4 regions of the Sphingomonas sp. Y38-1Y genome follow, and region 4 is predicted to be linked to each of the others. Evidence: predicted binding sites of a transcription regulator. Region 4 holds the regulator's gene; each other region holds the start of a gene.
What was found. Region 4 encodes LexA, which represses DNA repair genes until DNA is damaged. Its sites were predicted from a motif close to GTTCCNCNCTTGTTCT; they were not measured.
Positions count from the first base shown of each region.

Region 1 (3,524 bases), 1.2 Mb from region 4:
CTTGTCGAAGCACGTGGGAGGCGCCCCGCCTGTGACCCGGGCTTCGACAGGCTCAGCACGAACGGGGGTTGGGGTCACCGCCCCAGCAGATGCTCCACTAACGCCCCCAGCGTCCGGAACGACTGGAGCCGCATGCCGCCATCCTCGGTCCCCGGTGATGTCGCCGCCAGCGCGCGCTGGAAGCCGAGCTTCGCCGCTTCCTTCAGCCGCAGGTTCGCGTGCGCCACCGGCCGCACCTCTCCCGACAGCGCGATCTCCCCGAACGCCACCGCATCGATCGGCACCGCGCGTTCGCTCAGCGCTGAGACGAGTGCCGCCGCGACCGCCAGGTCCGCCGCCGGATCGGACAAGCGATAGCCGCCGGCGATGTTGAGATAGACTTCGGCCGATGAGAAGCTGAGCCCGCACCGCGCCTCCAGCACCGCCAGGATCATCGACAGCCGACCGCTGTCCCAGCCCACCACCGCACGCCGCGGCGTCGCACCGCTCGCCAGCCGCACGGTCAGTGCCTGCACCTCGACCAGCACCGGGCGCGTGCCCTCCAGCGCGGGGAACACGACGGTGCCCGTCACGCCCTCGTCACGGCTTGTCAGGAACAGGCTGGAGGGGTTGGCGATTTCGGAGAGCCCCTGCGTCTCCATCGCGAACACGCCGATCTCGTCGGTGCCGCCGAAGCGGTTCTTGATCGCGCGCAAAATCCGGTACTGGTGGCTGCGCTCGCCCTCGAACGCGAGCACGGTGTCGACCATGTGCTCCATGACCCGAGGACCGGCGAGACTGCCGTCCTTGGTGACGTGGCCTACCAGCACCACCGCCGTCCCGCGCTCCTTGGCGAAGCGGATCAGCTCGCCCGCCGCCGCGCGCACCTGACTGACAGTGCCGGGGGCGCCCTCGATCAGGTCGGAATGCATCGTCTGGATCGAATCGATGACGAGCAGGTCGGGCGGCCCCGCCCCGCCAAAGGTCGTCAGGATATCGCGGACCGAGGTCGCGGCGGCCAGCTGCACAGGCGCGTTGCCGAGGCCGAGGCGCCGCGCGCGCAGCCGCACCTGGTCCGCCGCCTCCTCGCCCGAGACATAGGCGACGCGCTTGCCCGCCAGCGCCAGCTTGGCCGTCGCCTGAAGCAGCAAGGTCGACTTGCCGATGCCGGGATCACCGCCGATCAGAGTCGCCGAACCCTCGACAAACCCGCCGCCCAGCGCCCGGTCGAGCTCGGCGATCCCCGTCGCCATCCGCTCGGGCAGCGCGACGTCGGTGTCGAGCCCCGAGAGCAGGATCGCGCGCCCGCCGGACTGGAGATTGTGCTTCTGCTGGAACGGCGTGACCGCAACCGGCGCTTCCTCGACCAGCGTGTTCCACTCGCCGCAATCGGTGCATTGCCCCGCCCATTGCGACGTCACCGACCCACAGGCCTGACAGACATAGCGCTTGCGGGGCTTGGCCATGCCGGCGGCGTAGCAGCGGCGGAACGAAAAGGGAATATGCCCGTCGCGCCGTGCCTACATCCGGAAGCGCAGCGTGCCGCCGATCGCTCGGCGGCGGAGATCGCGGCGTCGGAGCGCAATCGCGGCCGCCTGCACGGAATCTGCACGCCATGCCCACGCGATCGGCACCGCCCGGACCGGCACGCGTCGACCGCCATCGCTCAGAACCACTGATCGAAGGAGGTCGGCATGGTTCTCAACGACTCGATGCGACGCGCAACGTTCCTGGCCAAGATCGTCGGTGCCGTCGCACTGATCGGCCTGGCCGACTTCCTGTTCTATGGCGAGGAGCCGGGATGGACGTTGGGTGGCTTCGCGCTGGCATGGGCGGCGGTGCTCGCGCTCGTGCGCCGGGACGTCCGTCGGAGCGGCCCCGCCCGCTCTGCGCTCGCCGGCGCGGCGCTGTTCGGTGCGGCGATGATCGACGATCCCGGTCCGCTCGACTGGGTGCTCTTCTGGACCGCGATCGCTTCAGCCGCGCTGCTGCCGCTTGGCCGCTTCGATCACGCGATTAACTGGGTCGGCGGCCTGCTCGTCCACGCGGTGCGCGGGCTGGCGACGCCCGTTCGCGACCTCAGGCGGTTGATGCGACCCCGGCGCCCTGCCGGCAGATCCAAGTTCCGCCACGTGGCCGCGACTCTAGCGCTGCCGGTCATCGGCGGCGGCGTGTTCCTGATGCTGTTCGCCGCGGCCAATCCGCTGATCGCCAATGCATTCGCCGCCATCCGGTTTCCGGATGTCGGGACGGGCATGCTGCACCTCCTCTTCTGGTCGATCGTCCTGCTGGCGATCTGGCCCGGCTTTCGGCCAGCGCGCGCCGTTCTGCACGACCGCGGCACGTTACGCGATCAAGGCTCGCTGCCATCGATCCCGCTCTTGCCTCTCATCCTGTCGCTGGTCACGTTCAATGCGGTCTTCGCGATCGAGAACGTTCTCGACCTCGTCTTCCTGTGGAGCGGCGCGCCGCTTCCCGCCGGCGTCACGCTTGCCGATTATGCGCATCAGGGCGCCTATCCGCTGATCGTCACGGCGCTGCTCGCCGCCGGCTTCGTCCTGATCGCGGCGCGGCCGGGCAGCGCGGCGGCGGCAAGTCCGCTGGTCCGGCGTCTGATCGTGCTCTGGGTCGCGCAGAATTTGTTGCTTGTGGCATCCAGCATCCATCGGACGCTGGACTATGTCGCCGCCTATTCGCTGACCGGATTGCGGATCGCCGCGCTGGGCTGGATGGGGCTGGTCGCGGTGGGGCTCGTGCTCATCACGTGGCGGATGCTCGCCGGTCGAACGACGCGCTGGCTGATCAACGCCAACACGCTCGCCGCGGGCGTCCTGCTCACGGCTGCTGCCTTCAGCAACCTGGGCGCGATCGCCGCGACCTGGAACGTCCGCCACGCCAGCCGGGGCGAGGACCTTGACCTCTGCTATCTCGGCAGCCTTGGCCCGTCTGCGCTGCTGCCGTTGATCGAGCTTGAAGCGCGCGCCGGCGGGCCGGTGCTACGCGACCGCGCCGCCTTCCTTCGGGCGCGGGCAATGCGCACACTCGAACTGGACCAGGCAGACTGGCACCGCTGGACCTGGCGGGGCGCCCGCCGGCTCGCGGCGGCGCGCGAGCGGCTGGGCAGCGACGCGGCGGTGCCGCGAAAGGCGCAATGGGGCCGCGACTGCGACGCCGCGCCCAACCGTCCGCCGGAGGACGTCTCCGCGCCGCCTGTCCGGCCGACACCCACCCCGTTGACGAAGCGCCAGCGACCATGATCCTGTGCCCCATGCCCCGCACGATCCTGATCGCCGACGACGACCCGCATATCCGGCAACTGCTCGTCTTCGCGCTTGCCAAGGCCGGGCTCGACACGATCGAGGCGGAGGATGGCGAGGTTGCGCTGGCGATGGCGGAGGCGCAGCACCCCGATCTGGTCATCCTCGACATCAACATGCCGCGGATGGACGGGCTGGAGGTCTGCCGCCGGCTGCGCGCATCGGGCGAGCTGCCGATCCTGTTCCTGTCTTCGCGCGATGACGAGATCGATCGCGTGCTGGGCATCG
Region 1 is NZ_CP135916.1:761,112-764,635, reverse strand. It holds gene radA (DNA repair protein RadA) at 75-1,445, opposite strand; gene RS883_RS03425 (DUF4173 domain-containing protein) at 1,674-3,236, shown strand; gene RS883_RS03420 (response regulator transcription factor) at 3,248-3,524, shown strand, end outside.
Region 1: a site for LexA is predicted at 1,466-1,481, ahead of radA (DNA repair protein RadA). Genes of this name have one in related genera too.

Region 2 (3,524 bases), 820 kb from region 4:
CTCAGCACGAACGGGGAAGGCAGACCCCGATCTGACGAGTTGCAAGACTCGACCTGTACGGCACCGGCGCTCCGGTATCCATCACCCCTTGCCAGACGCCCTGCGCCACGCCGCCTGAACGCGGTCGTTGAGGCCCAGCATCGCGTTCCCGCCGATCAGGCGCAGCTTCGGCTCGGGCTTGTCGTCGAGCTCCAGCCCCTGCGCCTGGAGCGCCCACAGGCGGCGGAACTCGCCCTCCTCGCGCATCAACAGGTGCTGCGGTGCGCCGTCCTCGACGATGCGGCCGCGCTCGACCACCAGCACGCGGTCGAATTCGGCAATCGTCGACAGCCGGTGCGCGACCGCCAGCACGGTGCGGCCGACCATCAGCCGCTCGAGCCCCGCCTGCACCGCCAGTTCCGATTCGGTGTCGAGCGCCGACGTCGCCTCGTCCAGAAGCACGATGCGTGCGTCCTTCAGGAAGGCGCGGGCGATGCCGATCCGCTGGCGCTGGCCGCCCGACAGCGACGTGCCGCGCTCCCCGACGATGCTGTCATAGCCGTCGGGCAGCTCGGCGATGAAGTCGGCGCAGCCCGCCGCCTCCGCCGCGCGCCGCACGTCCTCGTCGGTCGCTTCGGGGCGGGCGAAGCGGATATTGTCCATGACGCTGCGGTGGAACAGCAGCACCTCCTGCGGCACCATCGCGATCGCCTGGTTGAGGCTTTCCTGCGTCACCGCATCGGCAGGCTGGCCGTCGATCAGCACGCGGCCGGCGCCCGCGTCGTAGAAGCGCTGGACGAGCTGGAGGATCGACGACTTGCCCGCACCCGACGGGCCGACGATGCCGACCTTCTGCCCGGCGGGTACGTCGAAGCTCAGGTCGCGCAGGATCGGGCGAGTGGGGTCGTAGCCGAAGCTCACTGCCTCGAACGCGACGGTGCCCGCGCCCGGCACGAGCGCGGGGGCGTCCGGCGCGTCAGTCAGCGTGTGCGGCACGCCAACGATCTCCAGCGTCTCGTCGAGGTAGCTGAACTGCTGGCTGGTATCGATCAGCGCCATCGCCAGGTCGCGCGCGCCGTGGAGCATGCGGAAGGTGAGGGTGGTGATGATGACGACATCGCCCGTCGTCACCGCTCCGGCCGACCAGCGGCCGATCGCCCAGACGAGCGTGCCCGCGACCATCGCCGCCATCGCGATGTCATAGAGGCCGCGGACGCGCTCGACGAAGAACCAGCCCTTGCGCTGGGCGTGCGCCTCGTCCTTGAGGATCACGTCCAGCCGGTCGAGCTCGCGCCGGCGCGCGGCGAATGCCTTGAGCACCCAAATATTGCCGATCAGGTCGACCAGCTCGCCGCCGACGACGCCCGCCTTTTGCGCGAACGCGCGGTGGTGGACGTGCCCCTTGAGGCCGTGGATGACGAGGATCGCGGTGACGGTCAGGAAGATGCCGCCCAGTACCGCCGCCATTGCCGGGTCGATCGTTACGAAGATGACGAGCGCGCCGACGAACGCAACGATCGGCGGCGTCACCTCCATCACCAGCCGGTGAACGAGCGCGCCGAAATTGCCCGCGAGCGAGCCGATGCGATGGCCGAGCGATCCGGCGCGCTGCTGCTGGAAGAAAGGCATCTGGTGCCCGGTCAGATAGTCGAACATGTCGAGGCGGATGCGCACCCCCGACGTGACGGTCAGGTGCCCGAGCAGGAACGCGGCAGCCCGCTGAAGCAGGCTCTCGGCCACCACTAGGCCGATGAACAGCCCCAGTGCCCAATAGACCGCCGCCAGCGCGCTCTTCGCGGTCATCGCGTCGATCAGCAGCTTCATGGCATATTGCGTGCCGATCGACCCCGCGCTCGCCGCGACGACGATCGCGCCGAGCAGCAGAAAACCGAGCGGCCGAGCGGCGACATAGTGGATCAGGAACCGGGCAGGACTGGTGAGAAAGCGCAAGGCGTTCGATCCATGAGCAGCGTTCATGATGCTGCGATGCAGCAGCCTCAAACTCTTGAAAGCGCTTTTGGGTGCAACGACCCGGACGCACGAGGAACCGAAGCCACGCTTGTGGTTGCGCTACCACGTTCCCATCTTGTTCTCATCGAACGAATTGGGTACGAAGCTCGCGCGCGTTGAACGGGGCGCGCGGTTGCTCTAGCGAGGAAAGCGGAAAATGGCAGCTCAGCTCAAGGTGATCGGGAACGACATGGCGACCGCGAACTCGGACCGGCAAAAGGCGCTCGACGCCGCTCTGGCACAGATCGATCGTGCCTTTGGCAAGGGATCGGCAATGCGGCTGGGCCAGAAGGAGACGATGCAGATCGAGGCGATCTCGACCGGCTCGCTCGGGCTCGACATCGCGCTCGGCGTCGGCGGCCTGCCGCGCGGCCGCGTGATCGAGGTCTATGGTCCGGAGAGCTCGGGCAAGACGACGCTGGCGCTCCACTGCATCGCCGAGGCGCAGAAGGGTGGCGGCACCGCGGCGTTCGTTGATGCCGAGCACGCACTCGACCCCGTCTATGCCAAGAAGCTGGGCGTCAACATCGACGAGCTGATCGTGTCGCAGCCCGACACGGGCGAGCAGGCGCTGGAGATCGTGGACACGCTGGTGCGGTCGAACGCGATCGATGTGCTGGTGGTCGATTCGGTTGCGGCGCTGGTGCCCCGCGCGGAAATCGAGGGCGAGATGGGCGACAGCCATGTCGGCCTTCAGGCGCGCCTCATGTCGCAGTCGCTGCGCAAGCTGACGGGGTCGATCAGCCGCTCGCGCTGCATGGTGATCTTCATCAACCAGCTGCGCATGAAGATCGGCGTGATGTACGGCAACCCAGAGACGACGACGGGCGGCAACGCGCTCAAATTCTACGCTTCGGTCCGCCTCGACATCCGCCGCACCGGCCAGATCAAGGACCGTGACGAGGTGACCGGCAACGCCACGCGTGTGAAGGTCGTCAAGAACAAGGTCGCGCCGCCGTTCAAGCAGGTCGAATTCGACATCATGTACGGCGAGGGCATCTCGAAGATCGGCGAGATCCTCGACCTGGGCGTCAAGGCGGGACTGGTCGAGAAGGCCGGCGCCTGGTTCAGCTATGACAGCGTCCGCATCGGCCAGGGCCGCGAGAATTCGAAGAACTTCCTCCGCGAGAACCCGGAGATCACCGCCCGCCTCGAAGCCGCGATCCGCGCCCGCACCGCCGAAGTGGCGGAGGAGCTGATGGTCGGCGAGAGCCCCGACGACGACGTTTGAGACCGGGACGCACCGGGGCGGGTTGACCGCCCCGGTGCGCTGAACGCCTGATTATCGTAATCACCAAAGGAGGCGGCGCGAGCCGCCTCCGTACGCCTCAGACGTGGATCGGCTTGCCGCGGACCGCCATCGCGGCTTCCTTCAGCGCTTCCGAATGAGTCGGGTGCGCGTGGCAGGTATAGGCGATATCCTCGGCCGTGGAGCCGAACTCCATGGCCTGCGTCGCCTGCGCAATCATCGTGCCCGCGACCGAGGTGATGATCCAGACGCCGAGCACGCGATCGCTCTCCGCGTCGGAGATGAT
Region 2 is NZ_CP135916.1:1,127,497-1,131,020, forward strand. It holds gene RS883_RS05305 (ABC transporter ATP-binding protein) at 82-1,956, opposite strand; gene recA (recombinase RecA) at 2,147-3,220, shown strand; gene lpdA (dihydrolipoyl dehydrogenase) at 3,318-3,524, opposite strand, start outside.
Region 2: a site for LexA is predicted at 2,057-2,072, ahead of recA (recombinase RecA). Genes of this name have one in related genera too.

Region 3 (3,524 bases), 1.5 Mb from region 4:
TGGCGGATGCCGGCATGGCGCGGACGCGGGGCGGCGAAGCCGGGGGCGCTACCGGCGGTCGCATGGCGGACGAGCGCGGCGGCGGCGCCGGGCGATCCGGCGACGGCGATGCGCGCGGCGTGCCCTGCGCGGGCGAGCACCGCGACGATGCGTGCGGCCATCGCCGCTTCGCCGCCGAACAGGTGGGCGACGCCGGTCAGGTCGAGGAAGATCAGATCCTCGCCCGCCAGCGCGACGCCGGGGCTCCACTTGCGCGCGAGCGCGACGGCGAGGCGGCGTAGGCCCTCGGCATCGGCAGCGGGGTCGGCAGGGTGGACGATCAGCCCCGGCACCATCGCGCGCGCGGCGGTGAGCGCCATGCTGCGCTTCAGTCCGCGCGACCGGGCGAGTGGGCAGGCGGCCTGGACGACCACGCGGCTGCCCACGCGCAGGCTGGTGACGACGGGAGGTGCGTGCGGTTCGTCGGCTTTGGTTGGTTGGGCACGTGCTTCGACAGGCTCAGCACGAACTGGGGCGGGGGTGGCGTTCGGTTCGCCAGGCCGGGCTTGTTTGGCACGTGCTTCGGCAAGCTCAGCACGAACGGATGGAGTGGACTGGGCGTCCTTCAGCGAGAACGGCACCGCGCCGCGCGCTTCGTCGGGTCGGAGCGCGCGGAAGGGGTGGTCGGCGGCTTCGCTGCGACGGCCGAGCTCGCGCATCGGCGGGCGCTGGTGGAGCGGCAGCGCCGCGATCTCCGCATCCACCACCTCGACATCGCGGCGTGCCCAGCGCGCGCCGGGGCGCCAGCCCGGTGTCTTCGGCACCGAGCATTCATTCGCACGCTCGTCGGCGACCTTGGCCGCCAGCGCGCTGGTGTCCGCGGCGCCGCGCTCAGGCGGCGGCGCGGGAATCGCGCCCGCCCGCCGCAGCCGGTCGATCGACCAGTCGGGCAGGCAGAGCGCAGCGACCCGTCGCATCGCAAGCCTCCAGCATCCAGGATCCCGTCTCACCACCGCGCTGGCGCACCAGCACCGCGTTCCAGCGCGCGCGGCCCACCCCCGCCACGCCGAGCGGCGCCGAGGGCGCGCAGCCGATCCGCCAGCGCGTGACCGCGGCGGAGGGGGCGCCCAGCGGATCGACGTCGGCGCGGCCATGCCGCTTGAGCATCAGCGCGATCGTGCGCCCGCCCTCTGCCGCCAGTTGCAGCCGCCGCGTCGCGGGCAGGCCGACGCGCTTCACCTCGCCGATGACCGCGCCTAGACCGCGGTGGCGCAGCCCCTCCTCCATCAGCGCCAGCACCTCGGCATCGTCGGCCGCCTCGGCATAGAGGACGCGCTCGGGCGCGAGGCCCGCTTGCGCGAGGCCGGGGGCGAACAGGTCGCGGCGGCGCACGATCCACAGCACAGTGCCCCAGGCGCGTGCGGCGATCCCCGTCAGGAACAGGGTCGCGGCGGCATCGTCGGCCAGATCGGGCGTGTCGCCCGCCACCTCGTGCAACGCATCGAGTCGCAGGCCACCCCCCGCCAGCCGCTCGTCGATCGTACCGATGCCGAACGGCAGCGCGGGACGCCGGCGGAAACCGGCGCCCTCGATGGCGTTCAGCGCTTGGCGCAATTCGGCTAGGCTGGCGGACATGGCGACTCGGTTGAACCAGAATGTTCCTATTCTGTTCCAACCCGTGTGGGAGTCAATCCGCCAATCGTCGCAAAATTTACAGGGCAGAGATGCTGACCCATTTACAAGCGCCGCCGGGCGTGTTGTAATTTTATAATAGCGTTCTGACCCGAAGGATCGGGCGGTGCCGACATGGGTTCTCGTGCACGTAGATCGGAGAGTGTGACTTGCCAGGCGACGTTCCCGCCAATCGCCCGCCGCTGACGCTGCACGTGCCGGAGCCGCGCTTCCGGCCCGGCGATGCGGTCGACTACAGCCATGTCGAGGTGCCCCCCGCGGGCAGCGCCCGCCGTCCGGAGCCGGGCGAACCGGCTGCCTCGTTCCACGAGCTTTCGTTCGGGCTGGTGCGCGTTCTCGATGACGAGGGGCAGGCGGTCGGCCCCTGGGCGCCGCGGCTTTCACCAGATGTGCTGCGCACGATGCTGCGCAACATGGCGCTGGTGCGCGCGTTCGACGAGCGTATGTTCCGCGCCCAGCGGCAGGGCAAGACCAGCTTCTACATGAAGTCGACGGGCGAGGAGGCGGTGTCGGTCGCCGCCGCGATGGCGATGCAGCGCGACGACATGTGCTTCCCCAGCTATCGCCAGCAGGGCATCCTCATCACGCGCGGTTACCCCCTCGTCGAGATGATGAACCAGATCTACTCGAACCGCGGCGACAAGCTTCAGGGCAAGCAGTTGCCGATCATGTATTCGGCCAAGGATCACGGCTTCTTCTCGATCTCCGGCAACCTCACCACGCAATATCCGCAGGCGGTGGGCTGGGCGATGGCAAGCGCGGCCAAGGGCGACAGCCGCATCGCCGCGACCTGGTGCGGGGAAGGGTCGACGGCGGAGGGCGACTTCCATTCGGCGCTGACCTTCGCGACGGTCTATCGCGCGCCGGTCATCATGAACGTCGTCAACAACCAGTGGGCGATCTCGAGCTTTTCGGGCTTTGCGGGGGCTGAGGCGACGACGTTCGCGGCGCGGGCGGTCGGCTATGGCATCGCGGGCCTGCGCGTCGACGGCAACGATGCGCTGGCCGTCTATGCCGCGACCGAATGGGCGGCGGAGCGCGCGCGCACCAATGCCGGGCCGACGCTGATCGAGCATTTCACCTATCGCGCCGAGGGGCACTCGACCTCCGACGATCCCACGCAATACCGGTCGGCGGAGGAAGCGAGCGAGTGGCCGCTGGGCGATCCCGTGCGGCGGCTGCGCGACCATCTGATCGCGATCGGCGAGTGGGATCTGGAGCGGCACGCGGCGCAGGACCTGGAGCTCGCCGAAACGGTCAAGAAGGCGCAGAAGGAGGCCGAGGCGAACGGCATCCTGGGCCATGGCCTCCACCAGCCGCTCGACACGCTGTTCGACGGCGTGTTCGAGGAGATGCCTTGGCATCTTCGCGAGCAGCAGGCGCAGATGATCGCCGAGGAAGAGGCGAGCGGCCGGCCATGGGCAAGGAAGTGATCCCCGTCATCCTCTCCCCTGGACAGGGGAGAGGATACCGAAGCTTGGCCCGGCGCGAGCCGGGGCTAGCGAAGGTTGGTGAGGGGTGGAGCGGCGCCCCGCGCCGCGCGCTTGCGGGGCAAGCGCCGACCCCTCACCCAGCTTCGACTAGGCGGCAGAGCCGCCAAGTCTGCGCAACCCTCTCCCCTGCAAGCAGGGGCGAGGGCAGATGAGTGCCATCATGACCGACACCGAAAACGAAGCACCTACCGACACCCAGCGCATGAACATGATCCAGGCGATCAATTCGGCGATGGACGTGATGATGGCGCGCGATCCCGACGTGCTCGTGATGGGCGAGGATGTCGGCTATTTCGGCGGCGTGTTCCGCGCGACCGCGGGGCTCCAGAAGAAATACGGCAAGACGCGCGTGTTCGACAC
Region 3 is NZ_CP135916.1:3,412,574-3,416,097, reverse strand. It holds gene RS883_RS16205 (DNA polymerase Y family protein) at 1-956, opposite strand, end outside; gene RS883_RS16200 (protein ImuA) at 871-1,614, opposite strand; gene RS883_RS16195 (3-methyl-2-oxobutanoate dehydrogenase (2-methylpropanoyl-transferring) subunit alpha) at 1,821-3,104, shown strand; gene RS883_RS16190 (alpha-ketoacid dehydrogenase subunit beta) at 3,367-3,524, shown strand, end outside.
Region 3: a site for LexA is predicted at 1,637-1,652, ahead of RS883_RS16200 (protein ImuA). Genes of this name have one in related genera too.

Region 4 (3,524 bases):
CTATGTGCGCGGCGTCCTTGGTGAAGCGGCGGGGATCGACGGCGAACTTGGCGCGATCGATGACGCCAGGGACGCGACCTGCACCGCGGATGCCTGTCATACGGTCATCGAGGCGGGCGGGCGGCGCTGGCAGGTGGCGGCGACGCGGAGTGGCTATCTGCTGCCGATTCGGGAGATGCTCGAACTTTGCCGGACGAGCGACATCGTCGTCAGCGACCGGCGGCTGCCACGCGGATGCGATCCGCGCTGGTTGCGGCTTGACCGGCAGATGCTGGCGAAGACCGGCGGCATGTCGATCGATCTCGATCGAGCGACCGTGGCGCGCGTGATCAGCGCGGGCGATCACCCATGGCTCAGCCCAGCCGGCGTGGCGCCGCCGCGCTTGCCGCGGGCGCCGCGAAACGGCACGCAGGTCAAATGATCCGCATTCTCCTCCTGGCCGCCACCGTGACGCTCGCGCCGCAATCGTCCGAGCACGCCCGCCAGCGCGCCGAGTGGAACCGGCCTCAGGCGCCGTTCCGCATCGCCGGCAACCTCTATTATGTGGGAACGAGCGAGCTTGCCGCCTATCTGGTCACCGATCCCAAGGGCCATGTCCTGATCGACGGCGCGCTGGCCGAAAGCGCGCCGCAGATCGAGCGCAACGTCGCCGCGCTCGGCTTTCGCATGCGCGACGTCAGGCGACTGCTCATCAACCACGCGCACTGGGATCACGCCGACGGCCTGGCAGCGCTCAAGGCTGCCAGCGGCGCGCCGCTTTGGGCCAGCGCCGCTGACCAGCGGACGCTAGAGACTGGCCGCGCGACCGATCGCAGCGACATGACGCCGTTCGCGCCGGTGAAGGTCGATCATGTGCTCAAGGATGGTGAGGTCGTGGCGGTTGGCGCGACGCGGATCACGACCCTGGCGACGCCGGGGCATACGCCCGGATGCACGAGTTTTCGGTTGACCGTGCGCGACCCGAAGATCGGGCGTGGCCGGCCCCTAGACGTCCTCCTTGCATGCAGTTTGACCGTCGCGGGCCAGCCTTTGGTCGGCAATCGCCGCTACCCGACCGCAGCGGCGGATTTCCGACGGAGCCTGGACCGGCTTGCCCCGCTTCGGCCCGATATCTTCGTCAACTTCCACGCGAGCGGCTTCGACCTCGCCGAGAAGCGCGCGCGGCAAGTGAAAGGTAATGCCGGCGCCTTCGTCGATCGCGGCGAGTGGCCACGCCGCCAGGTCGTCATGCGCCGCGCGTTCGAAACGGAATTTGCCCGGCAACGAGCCGGCGGCAAGCCTTAGGCAGAACCCCGACGGAGGACCGGTCGTCGCCGGCTCAGTAGCGCCGGAGCAGCCCTGCGAGCTTGCCCTGCACGCGCACCTGATCTGGGTGATAGCGCTGCGGATCGTAGCTCGCATTCGCGGGATCGAGACGGACCAGCGCGCCTTCCTTGCGGAAATATTTCAGCGTCGCCTCGTGCTCGTCGATGAGCGCGACGACGATCTCGCCGTCGCGAGCCACGTCTTGGCGACGGATCAGCGCATAGTCGCCGTCGAGGATGCCCGCCTCGACCATCGAGTCGCCCGATACCTCCAGCGCATAATGCTCGCCCGCGCCGAGCAACGCGGCGGGCACGGGGAGCATCGTCGCGCCCTCCATCGCCTCGATCGGAACGCCGGCGGCGATCCGGCCATGGAGCGGGATCTCGATCACGTCGTTGGCCGGGACTGGAAGCGTCGGGGCGGCGGACGCCGTCGTCGTGGCAGCCGGCTTGGGCTTGGTCGCGACCTTCGCCTCCGGCATCTTCAGCACTTCGAGCGCGCGCGCGCGATTGGGCAGGCGGCGTAGGAAGCCGCGCTCCTCGAGCGCGCTGATCAGGCGGTGGACGCCAGACTTGGACTTGAGCTCCAGCGCGTCCTTCATTTCTTCGAACGACGGCGAAACGCCGGTCTCGGCCAGACGATCGGAAATGAAGCAGATGAGTTCGTGCTGCTTGCGCGTGAGCATCGCACCTCTCCCCAAGGAACAGACGCCGAACGTTTATGCATTGTTCCCCTTGCTGTCAAGCAAGGTCGAGGATGCGTACCGAGTCGCCCACGCTCGCCGGCGGGGCGTGCGGATCGCGATGGACGAGGCAATCGGCGCGCGCGAGCGTGCGGAGCATCGAGCTGTCCTGGATCGCCGCGACATGGACGCGGCCGTCGATCCGGCGCGCGCGAAGATAGTCGGTCCGCTCACCATTGGCGGGGAGCGCCTCGCCCAGCACCGCCTCGCCGAGCGTCGGCAGTGGGTCGGCCGCGCCCGAAAGATGCGCGACCAGCGGGCGGACGAACAGCGTTGCGGTGACGAAGGCGGAGACGGGATTGCCGGGCAGGCCGACGACGACGCCATCGCCGATCCTGCCCGCCAGCATCGGCTTGCCCGGTCGCAAGGCCACGCGCCAGAAGTCGATCGAGGCGCCCGCGGCCTCCAGCGCAGGCCGCACCAGGTCATGGTCGCCGACCGAGGCGCCGCCGGTGGTGACGAGGATGTCAGCTTCCGCCCCGGCGAACGCATCGCGGAGGGCCTCCAATCGATCGGGGAGGATGCCGAGGTCGATGACGTCGACGGGCAGGTCGGCGAGCAATGCCGACAGCATGACGCCATTGCTCTCGGGCAGTTCGCCGTCGCCCACCGTGGCACCGGCGGGGCGTAGCTCGTCCCCGGTCGCGGCGATCGCGATGCGCACGCGGCGTCGGACGGGAAGCGCGGCGTGCCCGCCGACCGCGGCCAGCGCGATCCGTGCAGGCGTCAGGCGCTCCCCGGCGTCGACCAGCACGTCGCCTTCGTCGAAGTCGAGGCCGGCGCGGCGGACGTTGCGGCCCGGATTGCCGGGCCCTTCACCGTCGAGGTGGATCCGTTTGCCGTCTGCGCGCGCTTCCTCCTGCACGAGCACGCAATCGGCGCCGGCGGGCATCGCCGCGCCGGTGAATATACGGACGGTCTCACCCGGCCCGAGCGAACCAACATAGGGTCGGCCGGCGGCGCTCTCGCCGATCAGGTCGAATGGGCCGGGCAGGTCGGTGTGCGCGATCGCATAGCCGTCCATCGCGGACAGGTTGCGCGACGGCTGCGTACGTAGCGCCGCGATCGGCTCCGCCGCCCAGTGGCCCGCCGCCTGATGCAATGGCGCCTGCTCGATTGCGAGCGGGGATGCGAGCGCGAGCAGCCGCGCCTGCGCCTCGGCGAGCGGGAGCAGAGCCATCAGGCGGGAGCGAACCAGTCGCCGGACTTGCCGCCCGTCTTGGACAGAAGCCGAATATCCTGAACAATCATCGCCTTGTCGATCGACTTTGCCATGTCGTAGAGGGTGAGGAGCGCGGTGCTAGCGGCGACCATCGCCTCCATCTCGACGCCGGTCTGCCCTGTCGTGGCGGCGGTGGCGGTCACCGACACGCCATCGGCCTCGACGCTCAGCGACACCTCGACATTGGTCAGCGGCAAGGGATGGCAGAGCGGGATGAACTCGGCGGTGCGCTTCGCGGCCATGATGCCGGCGATG
Region 4 is NZ_CP135916.1:1,946,285-1,949,808, forward strand. It holds gene RS883_RS09325 (ComEC/Rec2 family competence protein) at 1-421, shown strand, start outside; gene bla (subclass B3 metallo-beta-lactamase) at 418-1,284, shown strand; gene lexA (transcriptional repressor LexA) at 1,319-1,990, opposite strand; gene glp (gephyrin-like molybdotransferase Glp) at 2,046-3,227, opposite strand; gene moaC (cyclic pyranopterin monophosphate synthase MoaC) at 3,227-3,524, opposite strand, start outside.